DNA from 2 places in the Priestia sp. TRM10 genome. Region 2 is predicted to be linked to the other one. Evidence: riboswitches for the same ligand, from Rfam matches in the RefSeq annotation. Region 2 holds a riboswitch; the other holds the start of a gene.

Region 1 (10,272 bases), on a different contig from region 2:
GGTTTTTAATCAGTAAATCCTCACTTCGTCCTGAAAACATTTTGCTTGTTTATGTACCGATTGTACTTGTTCGTACGTTTGGATTGGGGCGCGCCGTTTTTCGCTATTCGGAGCGTCTAGTAAGTCATGATTTTATTTTACGTGTACTTGCTAAGATGAGAACTCGTCTCTATCATCTTGTTGAGCCACGTATTGCAGGAAACAAACAGCTGAAAACAGGAGAAATACTAGGCGTGCTTGCTGAAGATATTGAGGGGCTTCAAAATCTTTATTTACGGACAGTCTTGCCTACAGCTTCAGCGCTCTTACTATATATCATTAGCATTATTGCTCTTGGCTATTTTAGTCTTCCTTTTGCTCTTTTAATGGCTTTGTATTTTTTTATGCTTATTATCGTGATGCCTATTTTCTCTCTTGTGCATATGAGAGCAGTGAATAGAACATATAAGCACGAAAAAGATCGTATGTATCAATATGCAACAGACGGTTTGCTTGGTATTAGTGACTGGCTTATGAGCGGTCAGAAAGGCACTTTTTTAGAGCGAGTCCTACGCATTGGTCGTAAAGTGGATGAGGCTGATCGAAAAACAAAAAGATGGCAATACTACCGGGAGTTTATCGCTCAAGTTGTTGTAGCAGCTATGATTGTAACAATGATGATATTCTCATCAAACTTGTTCTCACATGGTGAACTTGCAAACGTCTATATTGCTGCTTTTGTGCTTGTTGTTATTCCGTTATCAGAAGCTGTTATTCCTGTTTCAAATGCGGTTGAGAAATATCCACGCTATGAAGAATCGCTAACACGTATTACAAACTTGGAAAATAAGCTAGAGTCTTCAAGGGAAAATAGCTTAGAGCAAGTTGTGTATAACCGTTCAAAAGAGAATATTACAATTGACTTGAAAAATCTATCCTTTCAATATGAAGAACAAGAAGGGGATGTGCTAAAAGATATTAATTTGCACATTCCTCAAGGTAAGAAAATTGCTATTATCGGAAGAAGTGGAGCAGGTAAATCTACGCTTTTACAAGCAATTCAAGGACTGCTTATTCCAACAGGGGGAGCTGTGACGTTAAATGAATACAATGCTTCGTCTATTAAAGACGGAACATCTTCTCTTATTTCAGTTTTAAATCAAAATCCATATTTGTTTAACACAAATGTAGCGAATAATTTGCTACTTGCAAACGAGAATGCAACAGAAGAAGAAGTTAAAGAAGTAGTGAAAAAAGTTAGATTAGAAAATCTTGTTTCCTCTCTTCAGGACGGATATCAAACCTCAATGGAAGAGACAGGACAGCGCTTTTCAGGCGGTGAACGTCAGCGAATTGCTCTTGCTCGGGTTCTTCTTCAAAAAACGCCTATTGTCATGCTTGATGAACCAACAGTTGGTCTTGACCCTATTACAGAAAGAGCGTTGTTAGATACCATCTTTGAAACGTTAGAAGGCAAAACACTTTTATGGGTAACACATCATCTCACAGGAATTGAGAGAATGGACGAAATTATCTTTTTAGAAGATGGACGTGTGAAAATGAGAGGTACGCATGATGAATTATTAAAAACATCTTCTTACTATCAGAAGCTATATGAATTGGATAAACCAATACAGTTTGTCTAAAGCCGATTCTTTTCTTATTGGTTAATTAAAAAGAGGAGCAAATTCGCTCCTCTTTTTAATTTAAACTTTCTACAAACTGAATTTTCTTCATCGTGTTGTTTTTCGGATCAACTTTGATTGTAATGAACACAGTAAACTTTTTCTCTCCTTGCTGAAGCCAAAGTTTAAAGCGCTGTGTTTCAAGATTTTTTTCCTTTCCTCTGCCAAGATATGCATAATCTTTAATTTGAGCAACAGGATACCTCATTTGTGTCTGTTTAACAGCGAGGCGGCCCCATTTTGCGTGATCAGCTGATTGAGTTATATGTGAAGATGTTTCGGCATGACCGTACAAAAACGGCACGGTAATAAGGCTTAGTGAAAAAAATGCAACAATTGTTTTAATAAAAAGTTTCATCAAAATCCTCCTTGTTGTTTTCAAGCCATTTTTCGTTGTAAAAGGGTACGAACTGTTCCTTCCTGTAAATAAAAGATTCCTCCGTTAACGACGTTGACAGAGATTCTTGGTTCATATTGGTCTTGAAGCGCCTTCTTTTCAATATCATACGTTGATGGCTTTTCCTCAATGTCTTCGTAGAAATGATTAAGAAGATCAAGATCCTGTTTCCATCTTTCTTTTGCTTCTTCCGCCCAGCTGTGGTCATCCTCATATATATGTTTTTCAATATATTGATGAAGGCGATTGAATCCGCTTTTTGGTTTAATAATAGGAGAAAGGGTAAACGTAAAATCCGGAATTTTAGGCGTTAGTGCTTGTCCTTTTAAAAGTTCATGAAAATCTTCAATAATATTTCCTGTAATTAAGTGGATTCCAAGAGATAAAAGATAATCTCTTTTATGATCACACTGATACGACACCATAACGTTCATATTAAGCCAAGGATGCAAAGCAGTATTATGAGTTGAACGTGCTACATTAGCTTCATAAAGCCTGATTGCTGAGCCAAACCTTCTTGTTGCTTGGAAAATTTGATGAAGGCGGGGAGAACCGAAATGAACTTTCTCTCCTTTAATGTCTTGTGGTGCACGCTGTTCATTTGTAATAAATGTTAAAGAAGCGGGATTTGGCTCCCCGCCAACTTTTTCTAAGTAGTGCCAGTAAAAAGGGCGATTCATAAGCTCTTTGTCTTGATCAATTGTAAGTTGAACGGTTAGATAACCGTTTCCTTCTTCAAGAATCGAGCACTCTGTTGATTGAAAATATCCTTTCAAGAACTGGTGGATGTCATGTTGCTGCATTTGCTGCATTCTCCTCTCCATCGTTCATATCATCAATAATAGAAGACAAATGTTCCATTTTAAGTTTCATTTCTCCCTCAGAACGAGAATGAAGGAAAACATCGTTCACATATTCTTCAAAGTCTTTCATTTCAAGCTGTGTCAGAATATCGTCTAAATTGCCAATTACGCGTTCAAACAAGCGGATTTTTTCATATAAAAGCTTCAGGATATGCTCTTCAATTGTTCCAGACGTTGCAAAATTATAAATATGGACATCTTTTTCCTGCCCAAGGCGGTGAATCCTTCCGATTCGCTGTTCAAGGCGCATTGGATTCCACGGAAGATCATAGTTAATAATATGATGACAGAATTGCAAGTTGATTCCTTCTCCACCTGCTTCTGTAGCAATAAGAACTTGAACATTGTTTTGGAAAAGCTGTTTCATCCAATCTTTTTTTCCGCGTTTAAAGCCCCCGCGGAAGGGAACAGAAGAAATGCCATGCTGCTGTAAGAGCCACTGCAAATACATTTGTGTTGCTCTGTATTCAGTGAAAACAATAACTTTGTCATCAATTTTCTTAATGAGTTCTACCATTTTTTCTGCTTTTGAATTTCGCCCAGTTTTTCCGATGTTTCCAATCCTGTCCATGAGCGTCTCAATTAAAGTGTATGGAGGGGTATACTCTTCACTTTCTTTATCAAGCATTCCTTTAAGTGTCATATATACAGCTTCTTTGCTGCTGCATGCTTCGCGTTGCAGTGTTAAAAGAGCAAAAGCACTTGATGGGCTATCGTGTTCTTTAAACGACCCAATAGCGTCATATAGCGAACGTTCCTCCTTAGAAAACTGAATCGGAATGGTTTCGACTTTCCGACTTGTCCATTCGATTCCAGTATCTTGTCTTCTGTTGCGAATCATAACTTTATTAATAAGTTCGCGTAAATGTTCATCGTTTTCTAGCTTGCGGTTTTTCGCTGAAAACAACTCTTCAAAATATGCTTGATTTCCGAGATGACCAGGCTTTAAAAGAGAAACAAGATTAAAGATTTCTTCAATTTTATTTTGCACAGGTGTAGCTGTTAAAAGAAGACAAAACTTCTTTTTTAGCTCTTGTACAAATTGATAGTTTTTAGTTTTATGATTTTTTAATTTGTGAGCTTCATCAATAATAATAAAATCATAATTTTGTTCTAAAATAATGTCTCTGTGCGGCATGCGTTTTGCTGTATCAATAGAAGAAACAACAACATCGCATTGCTCCCACACATAAGATTTGCGCTGTGCAACTGCTGGAATATGGAACTTTTGATTAAGCTCTATCGTCCACTGAGATACAAGGGAAGCAGGGACGAGAATGAGTACTTTTTTTACAAGACCTCGAATCATATATTCTTTTAAAATAAGTCCTGCTTCAATTGTCTTACCAAGTCCAACTTCATCAGCTAATATAGCTTTCCCGTTCATCTCTGTTACTACTTTTTTAGCAACTTCAAGTTGATGTGGGAGAGGAGTTAAGTCGGCCAAATAGCTCGGAGCTTGAAGGTCGTGAAAAGAAGGAACCGCTGTTCTTTGGGCAACTTTATAGGCAAGCTGATAAATGTCGTAATTTGCCCAAGGGCCGTCTTCTTCGAATGATTTTAAAAACGAATCTTGCCATTCATGATCAAATGAAATCGGAACATTCATATTTTTGCACCTCTTCTGCAAATTTTTATTGAATTTTCATAAAGTTTAATGGTAGGATAAATTTGTATTCAAGAATTGTTTAATAAGTATTTTTCAGTGCATGAACATTTTGTAACGAGTTCATTTTTCTTTTTTTATGTAGTATGTCCGAAACTGTAACAAAATATAGATGCGAATGAAAACAAAGGGAGAGACTATTATGTTGTAGCGCCGAAGGAGCAAGCGAATGAGCGAATCTCTCAGGCAAAAAGACCTTTGTTTGACGCAACTCTGGAGAGAGCTTAAAATCAAGCCACCAACGAGGCAACCTTTTCGGGTGAGGAAAGGGAAACTTTCAGGTCAAAGGACAGAGTACTTCTTAAAAGGGAGTACTCTGTCCTTTTTTTAATACCGTTTTCTATTAACATAGAAGACAGAATTCTATTGAAAATAGAGATGTCAATTTTATAGGAGATGAGAATGATGAAGAAAACGCCGCTTTATGATATACACAGTAAGCTTGGTGCTAAAATGATTGATTTTGGCGGATGGAGTATGCCTGTTCAATTTTCATCCATAAAAGAAGAACATATAGCTGTACGTACTAAATGTGGGCTTTTTGATGTTTCACATATGGGAGAGTTTAAAGTAGAAGGAAAGGGGAGCTTTGATTATCTACAAAAGTTAATGACAAATGATGTTTCTGCCCTTTCTCCAGGAAAAGCTCAGTATACGGCAATGTGCTATGAGGATGGAGGAACTGTTGATGATTTGCTTGTTTATCAGCTTTCTCTTAACTCTTATTTTGTTGTTGTGAATGCTTCAAATATTGAGAAGGATTTTGACTGGATGAAAGCCCATCTTACACCTGATGTTACGTTAACAAATGTATCAGAAGAAATAGCTCTCATCGCTCTACAAGGTCCTTCATCAGAAGAGGTATTAAGTAAACTAACTTCTCTTGATCTTTCTGAAGTAAGTTTTTTTAATTTTCGAAATAGTGTCTCGGTAAATGGGGTTGAGGTGCTGATTTCAAGAACTGGTTATACAGGAGAAGATGGATTTGAAATTTATTGTCAAAAGGAACATGCGTCTTTCTTATGGGAAACAATTCTAAGAGCAGGAAGGGATGAAGGACTATTACCATGCGGATTAGGAGCAAGGGATACCCTTCGCTTTGAAGCAGCTCTTCCCCTTTATGGGCAAGAACTTTCACACGACATCACACCATATGAAGCAGGAATTGGTTTTGCCGTTAAATTAAATAAATCTTCATTTATCGGAAAAGAAGCCCTAGTAAAACAAAAAGAAACAGGAGTAAAGCGAAAACTTGTTGGTCTTGAAATGATTGAACGTGGCATCCCTCGTCATGGCTACCGGGTTTTTGTAGATGGAAAAGAAGTTGGAAAGGTAACAACAGGAACGCAATCTCCAACTCTTAAAAAAAATATTGGGTTGGCTCTTATCAATGAAGAATATACCTCTCTTGCAAGTGAAGTGTTTGTTGAAATTCGTAATAAGTTTGTGAAAGCATCCATTATTAAAACACCGTTTTATAAGCGGAAAAAAGGAGCAAAAACGCTATGACCCATCATTACTTGCCAATGACAGAAGAAGATCGTAGAGAAATGTTAGCAGCAATTGGTGTTTCTACCGTTGATGAGCTTTTTGAAGATATTCCAGAAAGCGTTCGTTTTAAAAGAGAATACAAATTAAAAAAGAGAGCATCTGAAGCTTGCTTAACACGAGAGCTTTATGCTTTATCAGCACAAAATGCTTCAACAAAGCAATATGCTTCTTTTTTAGGCGCAGGTGTTTATGATCACTACATTCCCTCTATTGTAGACCATATTATTTCACGCTCGGAGTTTTATACTGCCTATACGCCATATCAGCCTGAGATTTCGCAAGGAGAACTTCAAGCTATTTTTGAATTTCAAACGATGATTTGTGAATTAACAGGGATGGATGTTGCCAACTCTTCAATGTATGACGGAGGTACAGCACTTGCGGAAGCGGCGATGGTAAGTGCTGGTCATACTAAAAAACGAAAAATACTTGTTTCGTCAGCTGTTCATCCAGAATCAAGAGAGGTATTAAAAACATATGCAAAAGGCCAAAACCTTACTGTTGTTGAAATTCCTCATAAGGATGGATTAACAAATTTACGAGTGTTAGAAGAAGAGATGGATGAAAATGTGGGAAGCGTTATTCTTCAATACCCAAACTTTTTCGGTCAAGTTGAACCTTTAAAAGAAATTGAAAAAATTGCTCATAAGCAAAATGCTCTTTTTGTTGTGTCGAGCAATCCACTCTCACTTGGCGTACTTGCTCCTCCGGGAGAATTTGGAGCAGATATTGTTGTAGGAGACGCTCAACCTTTTGGAATTCCAATGCAGTTTGGAGGGCCTCACTGCGGTTATTTTGCGACATCTAAAAAATTAATGCGAAAAATTCCTGGAAGACTTGTTGGTCAAACAAAAGACAATGATGGAAATCGAGGATTTGTGCTGACGCTTCAGGCAAGAGAACAGCATATACGTCGTGATAAAGCAACGTCAAATATTTGTTCGAATCAAGCATTAAACGCTCTAGCAGCTTCAGTAGCTATGACATCCCTCGGCAAAAGTGGTGTAAAAGAGATGGCAAAGCAAAATATGAGCAAAGCGCACTATGCGAAAAAAGCTTTTGAAGAAGCAGGGTTTGATGTTTGGTTTTCTAACGCTTTTTTCAATGAATTTGTTGTTTCTTTCGACTGTAGTATTCAGAAACTAAACGCTTCACTTTTGAAAAAAGGAATTATTGGTGGTTATGATTTAGGACGCGATGACAAAAGCTTACAAGGGTGTATGCTTATTGCGGTAACGGAAATCCGTTCAAAAGACGAGATTGATAAATTTGTAGAAGAAGTGAGGGGATTTCATCATGAAAAATGATCAGCCGCTAATCTTTGAGTTGAGTAAGCACGGGAGAAAAGGTTATTCCTTGCCAGAACTTGATGTAGAAGAAGTAGACGTTTCTTCTATTTTAGGAGGAGACTATGAAAGAAAGGAAGAACCGTTATTACCAGAAGTATCAGAACTAGACATTGTAAGACATTATACAGCTCTTTCAAAAAGAAACCATGGAGTTGACTCAGGTTTTTATCCACTTGGTTCTTGTACAATGAAATACAATCCAAAAGTAAATGAAGATGTAGCACGTTATCCAGGATTTTCACATATTCATCCATTGCAAGACGAGGAAAGTGTTCAAGGAGCTCTTGCTCTTTTATTTGACCTTCAGGAGAGTTTGAAGGAAATTACCGGAATGGATGAGGTCACGTTGCAGCCTGCAGCAGGAGCTCACGGAGAATGGACGGGACTTATGCTTATTCGTGCCTTCCATGAAGAAAAAGGAGATTTTAACCGAACAAAAGTGATTGTTCCAGACTCTGCACACGGAACAAATCCTGCTTCAGCTACTGTAGCTGGTTTTGAAACCATTACTGTAAAGTCAGATGAAAACGGTCTTGTGGATTTAAATCATCTCCGGCAGGTTGTTGGAGAGGATACAGCAGCTCTTATGCTTACAAACCCGAACACACTTGGTTTGTTTGAAGAAAATATTATTGAAATGGCTCAAATTGTTCACGATGCAGGCGGGAAACTTTATTATGATGGAGCAAATTTAAATGCTGTATTAAGTAAAGCACGTCCAGGAGATATGGGATTTGATGTTGTTCATTTGAATCTGCATAAAACATTTACAGGTCCTCATGGTGGAGGTGGTCCTGGTTCTGGTCCTGTTGGAGTGAAAAAAGAGCTTATTCCTTTCTTACCAAAGCCAGTGTTAATCAAAAAAGAAAATGGTTATACGTTTGACTATAACATTCCAAAGTCCATTGGTCGTGTTAAGCCGTATTATGGGAATTTCTCGATCAATGTGCGAGCTTATACATATATTCGCACAATGGGTGGAGACGGACTCAAGGCTGTATCAGAGTATGCGGTTCTCAACGCAAATTACTTAATGCGTAAGCTTGCTCCTTATTTTGATTTACCATTTAATCGACATTGCAAGCATGAATTTGTACTATCTGGAAAGCGACAGAAGCATTTAGGAGTAAGAACGCTTGATATGGCGAAACGACTTCTTGATTTCGGTTATCATCCTCCAACAATTTATTTCCCGTTAAATGTAGAAGAAGGTATGATGATTGAGCCAACGGAAACAGAATCAAAAGAAACATTGGATAATTTCATTGAAGTAATGATTACGATTGCAAAAGAAGTAGAAGATAATCCTGAACTTGTACAAGAAGCTCCGCACACAACGGTTATTGGACGTCTTGATGAAACACTTGCAGCTCGTAAGCCTGTTTTACGTTATAAAAAAGAAGAAGTGAAAATTTAACAATCAAAAAGGATGGAGAGTATTCTCCATCCTTTTCTTATGTGTAAACCATTATCTTTTCTTTGTTTTTACTTTGCCTGTCCAAAGTTTAAAGCCGCCTTTTAATTGATAGATATCTTTAATTCCACGATGACGACGAATCATTTGTGCTGCTTTTCCTGTACGAATGCCAGCTTGATCGTAAAGATAGACAGGCTGATCTGGACGAAGCTCTTTAATACGCATTTTTAGCTGTGAAAGCGGAATATTACGAGCTCCTAAAATGTGTCCACCTTCAAAGTCTTTTTGTTCGCGAATATCAATAAGCTGCGCTTTACGGTACCCAGCGCGAAATTCTGCTTCCGTTAGCGATTTCATAATGCGGCGTTGCATGAGAAGCATAATGATCGAGTATACGATAAAAGCTCCTAATAAAATTAAAATGACGTAAATGCCTTCCATCAAACATAATCCTCTCTTTCATGTGACTACTAAAATACGAGATATCTCTATTATATAAGTTCTCTTTAAAAGAAGTAAAGCAACCACCTAAATTCTTTGCACGACAAATTGGTTTTGATAAACTGTATAAGAATGTTCAAAAAATAAGTGTCGAAAAAAGAAAAAAGTTAGGGATGAGAAAGATGACAGAAGTTTGGCGTTTTATTAATTGGAGTAAACATTCACCGTATTATAATATGGCTCTTGATGAAGCTTTACTTGAGTGGCATAGTGAAGGCAAAATTCCACCAACTATTCGTTTTTATGGATGGGACCCAGCAACTTTATCAATCGGTTATTTTCAAAAAGCAGAAAAAGAAGTGAATTTTGAAGAAGTAAGAAAACGTGGACTTGGATTTGTAAGACGGCCAACAGGCGGTAGAGGCGTTCTACACGACGATGAGCTCACGTATAGCGTTATTGTATCTGAGCAACACAAAAGCATGCCACATACGGTTACAGAAGCATACAGAGTAATTTCAGAAGGTCTTTTAGAAGGATTTCGTGCGCTTGGTTTAGACGCTTACTTTGCAATTCCACGAACAGAAGAAGAAAAAGAAGGATTAAAAAATCCAAGATCTTCGGTTTGTTTTGATGCGCCTTCATGGTACGAACTTGTTGTTGAAGGACGTAAAGTAGCAGGAAGTGCGCAAACTCGTCAAAAAGGGGTCATTCTTCAACATGGTTCTATCTTGCTTTCAATTGATGAGGAAGCGCTTTTTAGCATGTTCCATTATCCAAGTGAACGTGTGAAAGAGAGAATGAGAAAATCTTTTCGTAATAAAGCAGTTGCAGTAAATGATGTAGCTGGACGGATTGTTTCAATTGAAGAGGCAAATGAGGCTTTTAAAAGAGGTTTTGAAAAAGGATTGAACATCAAATTAG
Region 2 (10,272 bases):
AAACTTCATCCAAGAGTTGTTATGAAAACAGCTGGTTTATGGTCTACAAATCCATCTTAATATGTAAAACAAAAAGGCAACAGGAACATGATGTTTCTGTTGCCTTTTTTATTATAGAATAAATTTTTCAAGAATCTAACAACGTTTAAAATTTTCCGTGAGCGAGAAGTATATAAAGAAGAAAGCTCATTTTATCCACTATAGTTCATGTACAAAACCATAAATCTCATATATTTACGAGGAGGAATTGAAAATGGCAAAAGTTACGGTAGGAGAAGAGAATGGAAGTCCAATTGAACTGTATTATGAAGATTATGGGAGTGGAAAACCTGTAGTTCTTATTCACGGTTGGCCTTTAAGTGGACGTTCGTGGGAATTTCAAGTTCCTGCTTTAACTGAAGCTGGTTATCGTGTTATTACATATGACCGTAGAGGTTTCGGAAAGTCCTCTCAACCATATAAAGGATATGAATATGATACGCTAGCCTCTGATCTTAATAAACTTCTTGAGCACCTTGATCTTCATGATGTTACGCTTGTTGGATTCTCAATGGGTGGTGGTGAAGTAGCTCGCTATATTGGAATATACGGAACAGAGAGAATTGAAAAGGCTGTTTTAGCAGGAGCTGTTCCTCCTTACCTTTATAAAACTGATGAGCATCCTGAAGGTGGGCTTGATGATGCAACGATTAAGGAATTTGAAAATGGAGTGAAACAAGATCGCCTTGCATTCCTTGAAGACTTTACAAAGAATTTCTTCTCTACAGAAGATCAAAAAGACCTTGTAAGTGAATCATTCCGTCTATATAACAAAGATATTGCCGCTTTTGCTTCACCAAAAGGCACATTAGATTGCATCTCCGCTTTTGGAAAAACAGACTTCCGAAATGATTTAAAGAAAATGAACATTCCAACGTTGATTATTCACGGTGATGCAGATTCCATCGTTCCATTTAAAGTAAGCGGAAAACTTTCTCATGAATTAATTGAAAACAGTGAACTAGCTCTTATTAAAGGTGGACCACATGGGTTGAATGCAACACATGCCGAGGAGTTTAATAAGGCCCTTGTAAACTTTCTAAATAAAGAAAACTAAGGTATATGAAAAACAGAAGCGAGAAGGCCATAATTTATGGTCTTCTCACTTTTGTTTCAATTTCTATACTCAAATGTTTTAATCTTCTTTTTCGTTTAAAGGTGTAAAAGATTTAGATATTAAACTAAAACAACCTAAATTCTCATCTGAAAAAATCATTTCACCTACGTTTTATGTTACTGTCCATTTGTTTTCTTTTTCCCTCTAGTCCCATATAAAATAAATAATAGAATAAACCATATCGGCGTCAATAATAAGGCTGGACGTGTTTCCTCAGAGAACAGCATAATAATAAGAATCATAGCAAACAACGTTAGAACAACATAATTTATAAATGGGGTTAATGGCGCTTTGAATTTTGACTTTGAATGTAGGTGTGGACGTGTTTTCTTATATCTTAAATGACAAATAAGAATAATACTCCAAACCCAAATAAAACAAATGGCACTAATGGTTGTCACGATTCCAAAAGCTTGTTCCGGTATAAGTTTGCTTAAAAGAGCTCCCACTGAGATGACAAGTGTAGATATTAACAACGCGTTACCTGGTACATGGTTTTTATTCAATTTTTTAAGATTTGATGGACCCTGGCCATTAGTGCTTAAACTATATAGCGTCCGGCTCGTTGAAAACATTCCACTATTACAAGCAGAAGCGGCTGAAGTTAATACAACAAAATTAATGATTCCTGCGGCAACCGGAATACCAATCAAACTAAACGTCTTAACAAAAGGACTTTCTGTTGCATTTAGTTCCATCCATGGATTAATACATAATAGAACAATAAGTGCACCAACATAGAAGAATAAAATTCTTAGAGGAATTTTATTAATAGCTGATGGAATATTTTTTTGTGGATTAGATGTTTCTGCTGCCGATACACCTACTAATTCCACACCAACATATGCGAATATAACCATTTGAAATGAAAGCAGGAAACCTGAAATTCCATTTGGAAAAATCCCTCCATGTTCCCAAAGGTTTTTAATCGTAACTGGTCCTGTATCTGTCTTGAATCCCATCACGAGCAAAATAATCCCAACGCTAATTAATACAAGAATAGTAATTACTTTAATTAAAGCAAACCAAAACTCCAATTCTCCAAAAAGCTTCACAGTTAATAGATTGAGTCCTAACAAAATGATTACACAGATGAGTGCAGGTATCCATTGCGGGATATTAAACCAATATTGCACGTATACACCAACAGCAATCACATCAGCCATTGCTGTCATAATCCAACAAAACCAATATGTCCATCCAGTCACAAACGATGCCGCAGGTCCAAGATATTCTTCTGCAATATCTGTTAAAGATTGATAACCTGCTTTAGATAACAGCAGTTCCCCTAGCGCCCTCATAACAAAAAAGAGGGCAATACCTATAATTAAATAGGCAAAGATGATAGAGGGTCCTGCCAATTGTATCGCTTTACCAGATCCTAAGAATAGCCCAGTACCAATGGTACCTCCAATTGCGATGAGTTGAACATGACGATTTGATAAATCTCTCTTCAATCCTTGCTGTGCCAAACCTAACTCCTCCTTAAAATGGATGAAATTTTCATGTGAAACTGTGAACAATAAATTAACCCAATAAAAAAAGAGATTGGATGGCCTCCAATCTCTTGATCATAAGAATAACAAATAATATTCGTTACGCTAATTATTATCAGCATCACAAATAAATATCCGATACTCTTCTGTCCTTTTGCCTGAGATTGTGAACCCTTCGGCGCCGCAAACTTTCTGCGGTCTCTCCAGAAGCTGCTCCTGCTATAGTGTGACCCATAGCAATCATAGCTTTCTATTTATTAAATTTTTGGATAGGTATAATTACTGTCGAATAGTTTTTTATTCTAATGTTAGTTAAATGTTTTGTCAATAACAAAGATAATTCTCATTTATTGAATCTCCCTGAAATAAGGAGATAGAAATCATTCAATTAAAACCTACATTACTTATGATATAACTCTCACCATACTTATTTAATCATTGCTTTATAAATCCCTACATTTATAAAGTATATAACTCCCGTTTCTCCCCATATCTTCTCTATTTATTTTACGTTATAAGAAATGACTAGTAAAATAAGAATATATCAATTTCTAAATCCTATAAAATATTTATTTAAAATAATAAACGCATTTTAATTGACAATAGTATTCAATTCTATATAATAATTAGTATAAATTAATAATTATTATATGAGGTTTACAAATTCACTGAACAAACTCTCTATAATAATTAAATAGTAAATCTAGGAGGAATTTTAATTATGTCTCTAATTGGAAAAGAAGTACAACCATTTACAGCACAAGCTTATAAAAACGGTGAGTTTATCGAAGTTACAGAAGAAAATCTAAAAGGTCAGTGGAGTGTCGTTTGTTTTTACCCAGCAGATTTCACTTTCGTTTGCCCAACTGAGCTTGAAGATCTTCAAGAGCAATATCCTGCACTTAAAGATTTAGGAGTTGAAGTATTCTCTGTTTCAAGAGATTCTCATTTTACACATAAAGCATGGCACGATTCATCAGAAGCAATTGGTAAAATTACTTATACTATGATTGGTGATCCTGCACATATCCTTTCTCGCCAATTTGATGTATTTATCGAAGAACTAGGTCAAGCTGACCGTGGTACTTTCATCCTTGATCCTGATGGTGTTATCCAAGCTGTTGAAATCAACGCGGATGGCATTGGTCGTGATGCAAGCACACTTATCAATAAAATTAAAGCTGCACAATATGTTCGCAACAACCCAGGTGAAGTTTGTCCTGCTAAATGGCAAGAAGGCGGAGAAACACTTAAGCCAAGCCTTGACCTTGTAGGTAAAATTTAAGGAGAGCGATTATAAATGGCACTTGATGCAGAAATTAAATCACAATTAAATCAGTATCTTCAACTATTAGAAGAGAATATTCTGCTTAAGGTCAGTGTAGGTTCAGATGACGTATCAAAGGAAATGCTAGCTCTTGTTGAGGAGCTAGCTTCCATGTCATCTAAAATCACTGTCGAAAAAGTAGAATTAAATAGAACACCAAGCTTTAGTATCAACCGTGTTGGCGAAGAGACTGGCATCACTTTTGCTGGTGTACCTTTAGGACACGAATTCACTTCTTTAGTATTGGCTCTATTACAAGTTAGTGGACGAGCTCCAAAAATTGACCAAAGTGTAATTGATCAAATTAAAAAGATTGATGGTGAATATCACTTTGAGTCTTATGTCAGCCTAACTTGCCACAACTGCCCTGACGTTGTGCAAGCACTAAACATTATGAGTGTGCTTAACCCTAACATTACGCACACAATGATTGATGGAGCTGCATTTAAAGAAGAAGTGGAAAGTAAAAATGTTATGGCCGTACCAGCTGTCTTCCTTAATGAGAAATTCTGGAATGGTGGTCGTATTTCACTTCAAGAAATTATTGCTAAATTAGGTGAAGGTTTAAGTGCAGAGGATTTAGCAGATAAAGATCCATACGATGTCCTCGTTGTTGGGGGCGGACCAGCTGGAGCAAGTGCAGCCATCTATGCAGCACGTAAAGGGATCCGTACAGGAATCGTTGCTGAACGCTTTGGTGGACAGATCCTTGACACACTAAGTATTGAGAACTTTATCAGTGTAAAAGCTACTGAAGGACCTAAACTTGCACAGGCTCTTGAAGAACATGTAAAAGAGTATAATATTGACGTGATAGACCTACAGCGTGCTAAACGTTTAGAAAAGAAAGATCTTTTTGAAATTGAACTTGAAAACGGTGCTGTTCTTAAGAGTAAATCTGTCATTATTTCAACAGGTGCTCGTTGGCGAAATGTTAATGTTCCTGGCGAACAAGAACTTAAAAACAAAGGAGTTGCGTACTGCCCTCATTGTGATGGTCCGTTGTTTGCAGGAAAAGACGTAGCGGTTATCGGTGGCGGTAACTCGGGTGTTGAAGCAGCAATTGATCTTGCAGGAATTGTGAAACATGTTACAGTTCTTGAATTTGCGTCAGAGTTAAAAGCAGACCAAGTCCTTCAAGAGCGTCTTAACAGCCTGCCAAACGTAACAGTTGTAACGAACGCTGTTACTCAAGAAATTACGGGTACTGACAATGTAACTGGTATTACGTACACTGATCGTGAGACAAATGAAGAACATCATGTTGAATTACAAGGTGTGTTTGTCCAAATTGGACTTGTACCAAATACTGAATGGTTAGAAGGTACAATTGAGCGTAATCGCATCGGTGAAATCGTTGTTGATAAGCGTGGAGCTACTACAATGCCTGGAGTGTTTGCAGCAGGAGATTGTACAGATAGCGCCTATAACCAAATCATTATTTCCATGGGATCAGGTTCAACAGCAGCCTTGGGTGCATTTGATTATCTCATTCGAAATTAATTTAGAACTTAACTAGTGAAATCCTAGTCTAACGGTTCTTTTGATATTTATAAATTCCTCCAACATTTATAAATACCGTTAAAAAACCTGTTAGACTGAGATACATCACCTTACCATAAACAATTTTAACATTTTTTTCAGAAAATCACTATCCTGTCTAGTTAGATAGAATAGTGATTTTTTTTATTACTCCTTATTTTTAGTTATTTATTATATTTAAAAAAGCTTATAATAGAAAATTTCAATACAAAAGACATAGTTCCACAACCTTCTATTATTTTACAAATCGAAATATTTTTAGGATTCCACAGTAATGGGAACTTAAAATATTAAAGCTCAAAACCTCTCTACTTCCTTTAACAAATTCTTTTCACCATGTTACCGCTTGTAACCTTATCCTTATAGAGCGCTTCATTCTTGTCGCTTCCACAACTATTAATAATTAATAACGTTAGCATTGTAACAAGGAGCACCTATACCTTAATAAATATAATACATCCTTCTTATTCGAGCCCCTCCCCTTCTTTCTCTCTTTATACAAATATATTCAACCAGAAATATCTCATAGTTTTAGAATAAAAGGGACTTTTCTCTTCACTGCTTTTTACTTATTCTTCAACTTCTCAGCAAGTTCATATAGGGAATAGTACTGCTTAATGTGATAATACCGCCCCTCTTTTTGTAAGTATCCCTTATCGCAAAATTGTGTAAGCACATGCAGCAAGTGTCGATATGATACACCTAAATAATCGCAAATTGTTACGTGTTTCTCCTTATAAACTCCTTCATCAGCAGTTTGCAAAATAAAATCTGCAAGCCGGTTTTCTAGAGGAAAGGCGAGGCTTTGTGAATACTTTGCAGCCATAAGGGTTGCCTTTACACTTAAAAATTTGGTTAACTCACATAGAAATTTCGTATCTTCTAGCAAACATGTACGATAGCGCTGAACAGGCAGAGCAAAACAAACGGTCTTCGTAGAAGCTTGAATTCCTTTTGTATAGTAAACTTCATGTAATAGTTCCATTTCTCCAATGTAATCGTTTGTGTTAATAAAATTAATTAAAGAAACTTTCCCATTTTGATGTGTTACATATATTTTTGCTTTTCCTTCAATAACATAGAATAAAAAGTCTGGTCTCATGCCTTCTTGAATAATCCATTCATCACGTTGATATTCTTGTATTTCTATAAACTCTTCAACTGGAAAAGAAAATAAATCTGCGATATAGTTCTTCTTTAAATACAGTTCCTTTTTCTCACCCTTATAGATTTCCATAATCCACCTCAAAATATGAGATATCTCATATGATTCGTATGTATCTCCATGATATCATGCAAATATCAGGGAGGGATACAGAATGAAAACACATCGTTGGATGAGTATACAGTTTTTTAGTTTTTATATGACATGGGGAATTTTCCTCCCCTATTGGACAGGATGGATGATTCATACAAAAGGAATTACAGTTGCTCAAGCTAGTTTAATTATGAGCTTAGGTTTGGTTGCAAGAGGACTTTCCACACTATTTGCTTTTCCTTATTTATCAGGGAAATTCAGTAGTAAAATATTATTAAATGGAGCTGGAGCAGGAACTCTGGTTGCCATTCTATGTTATATTCCGGCAAACTCCTTTGTGAGCTTACTTATAGTCACTCTCGTACTGCACTTTTTTTATCCACCGTTAATGCCTGCTTTAGATAGTGCTGCTGGCATCTTAGTGCAAGGTAAACAGTTAAGACATTACGGGAAAAGCCGCAAGTGGGGATCCATTGGGTTTGTCGCAGCTGGCATAATTTTAACCTTCTTTACAGGGAGACTTGGAGATGAAGTAATTTTATGGGCCCTGTTACTTGGCACATTGATATTCGTGTGTCTTGGTTTTATGCGCGCACCTGTTATTTTATCTAAAAAGCCACAAGTGGACCAAACACAAAAAAAGGGTATGTTAGAATTGTTTCGTATCAAACACTTTAGTTTGGTACTCATCATTGTCATCTTACTGCAGGCAGCACATGCTTCTTATTACAATTATGGTTATCTCTTTTTACAAGAAATCCATGCACCTAAATATTTAATTGGTTTGATTATTAACATTGCCGTGATTGCAGAAATTGTTTTTTTCGCAATTGCAGATCGGCTATTTCATAAATCTTCAGTAGGATTCTTGCTCGCACTAGCAGCACTTGGTTCTTCCATACGTTGGATATTAGTATTTTCCTTTCCAAATGTGATTGTTTTCTGTATTGCGCAAACATTACATGCATGTTCATTTGCTATGGGGCATTATGCATTTATGAGATACTTAATCAAAAACATTCCACATGAGCAGATTACGAAAGCACAAGGTATGTATTCAGCACTGGCACTTAGCTGGAGTACTGCATTGTTCACGATTTTTGGCGGCTTTTTATACGAAATTGAGCCAAGATATGCCTTTATCGGAATGATTATTTGTACCATTCCCTCAATGCTACTTGCACTTGTATATCAAAAGCTGGAACTTAGAAAAGATGTTTTAATTTCTATTTAGTTCTTTTACTTAAAATCTTACAAAGCTGAGTCAACCTTATCTGCTGTATAAACTTCAAATACTAAGGCAAGGTATATTTTTATTTTATCTGACGTCTGAAATCCTTGCCAAGCATATAGACATAAGATAATACCGATTATGATAAAACAGGCTTATCCATTTTGGATAAGCCTGTTTTATGCATGTTTATAGGATATAAGGAGAAACTTTATTTACTTATGATAAGATTCACTATAATGCATCTTAATGAGGTTTCAATTCAATTCTTTATTTGATATAACAATGAATAGGGAATTAAGTTCATAATATTTCTCCCTTTAGAAAATCAAATTAAAGCATCAGCATACCTAATATAAGTAGCCCATTCAATTCCCTTATTGGAAACTCAATCTCAATCCCTATATTTTTTGTTCCGGTAACATCCCCTACTATTTTATTTTAAACAAAAACATATGCTTTCTTGTTTAGTATAGTACTATACTAAAACTATGCAATATATAATCCTTTGGAAAGGAACTTAAGATGAATTCATCATTAGAAATGCTAATCCAAGTTTTTGAACGGGCAGCACTCTTGTTAATTTGCTTGTTTTTTTTAACAAGAGTCCCTAGGTTTAAAGAATCTCTCCATAAAGAACAGCACTCACTCTCGGAGAAAATTGTCATCACTCTTATCTTTTGTTTATTTGCTATTTTTGGCACCTATTCTGGAATTAAAGTAGAAGGGTCTTTAGTCAATGTAAGAATTATCGCTATCATGTCTGGGGGCATATTATTCGGGCCCTGGGTAGGTATCATTACTGGAATTGTTTCAGGTGTGCATCGTTTTTTAATTGATATTGGCGGCGTAACATCTGTTCCATGCCTAATTACAAGTATTATTGCCGGGATAGCATCTGGGTTTATTAACCTTAAAGTTAAAAAACCTCAGCGTTGGATTTATGGGATTGGCGCAGGTATGATCTGCGAAGTCCTTACTATGCTATTGATACTTGCTATGGCAGAACCCTTTAAACTTGGCCTCGATATTGTATCAAAAATTGGCTTCCCTATGATTGCAGGTGAAGTCAGTATCGGCTTGATTGTTTTATTGGTCATGAGTGTGGAAGATGAAAAGGAAATGATTGCTGCTAAACAAGCAAAGTTAGCCTTGGATATTGCCAATAAAACATTACCTTATTTTCGCTCAATCAATACAGAATCTTTGACAAAAATTTGCACAATCATTAAAAATCAAATTCATGCCGATGCAGTGGCTATAACTGATACAGAAACTGTCCTTGCTTATGTTGGTTTTGGTGAAGAACGGTATAAGATTGGACAAGAAATCATCAGTGATCTAACGAAAGCAGCAATCCGTAGCGGTGAAATCACGATTAGAAATCATGTGGCTGATCAACAAACTCCTGAAATTCAGTCTCTGCTCATCATGCCATTTGAAGAGCGGGGAGAAGTCACGGGATCTCTCAAAATTTATTCTCGAAAAGCCTCCGAAATGACCTATCCTTTGCAAACGATGGCAATTGGTTTATCACAAATTATTTCTACCCTTATGGAGATATCTCGTGTCGAGCAGATTAAGGAGGCGGCCAACAAAGCAGAACTAAAGGCACTGCAAACAAAAATTAACCCGCACTTTCTCTTCAATGCACTGAATGCCATTGCATCAACAACCCGACGCAATCCAGAAAAAGCCCGTGAATTGATTGTTACTTTATCAAGCTATATGCGATACAATCTGGAGTTAAGTGATGAATTTATCAATATTCATGACGCACTAAAACAGGTGCGCGATTATGTTGAAATTGAAAAGGCTCGTTTTGGATCTAAACTTCAGGTGGAATATAATATTGAAGAAGTAAACATAAAACTTCCAAGTCTGCTTATTCAGCCACTGGTCGAAAATGCAATTATTCATGGCATACTAAAAAATGGTCCTGGTACTGTTACAATTTCTGTGAATGATCTCGGTGATAAAGTCCGGATTAGCGTAAAGGATACGGGAGCTGGGATAGCAGGTGAGGTGATAGAGAATTTGTACCGGGATGAGGTTCCTGCAAATAAAATCGGATTATATAATGTACATCAACGAGTCAAATTGATTTATGGCAAAGGGCTAATCATCAAAAGATTATCTCCGGGTACTGAAGTTTATTTTGATATTGTAAAGGAGAAAAGATGAAAGCGATTATTGTTGAGGACGAATTTCCTGCAAGAGAAGAATTAAAATATCTTATTGAAACACATAGCAGCATCCAAG

Evidence for each region. Region 2 has a riboswitch for glycine ahead of ACK3CR_RS08680 (amino acid permease). Riboswitches for the same ligand answer to the same signal wherever they lie in the genome.
Region 1: linked by a shared signal. The riboswitch ahead of gcvT (glycine cleavage system aminomethyltransferase GcvT) and the one ahead of ACK3CR_RS08680 (amino acid permease) in region 2 are both predicted to bind glycine.

What each region holds. Positions count from the first base shown of each region.
Region 1 is NZ_JBJZOT010000015.1:998,069-1,008,340, reverse strand. It holds gene cydC (thiol reductant ABC exporter subunit CydC) at 1-1,625, shown strand, start outside; gene ACK3CR_RS21925 (DUF3889 domain-containing protein) at 1,681-2,022, opposite strand; gene ACK3CR_RS21920 (YqhG family protein) at 2,043-2,864, opposite strand; gene ACK3CR_RS21915 (DEAD/DEAH box helicase) at 2,851-4,533, opposite strand; glycine riboswitch at 4,709-4,798, shown strand; gene gcvT (glycine cleavage system aminomethyltransferase GcvT) at 4,993-6,099, shown strand; gene gcvPA (aminomethyl-transferring glycine dehydrogenase subunit GcvPA) at 6,096-7,448, shown strand; gene gcvPB (aminomethyl-transferring glycine dehydrogenase subunit GcvPB) at 7,435-8,907, shown strand; gene ACK3CR_RS21895 (rhodanese-like domain-containing protein) at 8,959-9,348, opposite strand; gene ACK3CR_RS21890 (lipoate--protein ligase family protein) at 9,531-10,272, shown strand, end outside.
Region 2 is NZ_JBJZOT010000011.1:43,916-54,187, reverse strand. It holds gene ACK3CR_RS08690 (3-ketoacyl-ACP reductase) at 1-60, shown strand, start outside; gene ACK3CR_RS08685 (alpha/beta fold hydrolase) at 254-1,096, shown strand; gene ACK3CR_RS08680 (amino acid permease) at 1,273-2,628, opposite strand; glycine riboswitch at 2,789-2,869, opposite strand; gene ahpC (alkyl hydroperoxide reductase subunit C) at 3,374-3,937, shown strand; gene ahpF (alkyl hydroperoxide reductase subunit F) at 3,953-5,482, shown strand; gene yeiL (transcriptional regulator YeiL) at 6,087-6,758, opposite strand; gene ACK3CR_RS08660 (MFS transporter) at 6,841-8,013, shown strand; gene ACK3CR_RS08655 (LytS/YhcK type 5TM receptor domain-containing protein) at 8,536-10,194, shown strand; gene ACK3CR_RS08650 (LytR/AlgR family response regulator transcription factor) at 10,191-10,272, shown strand, end outside.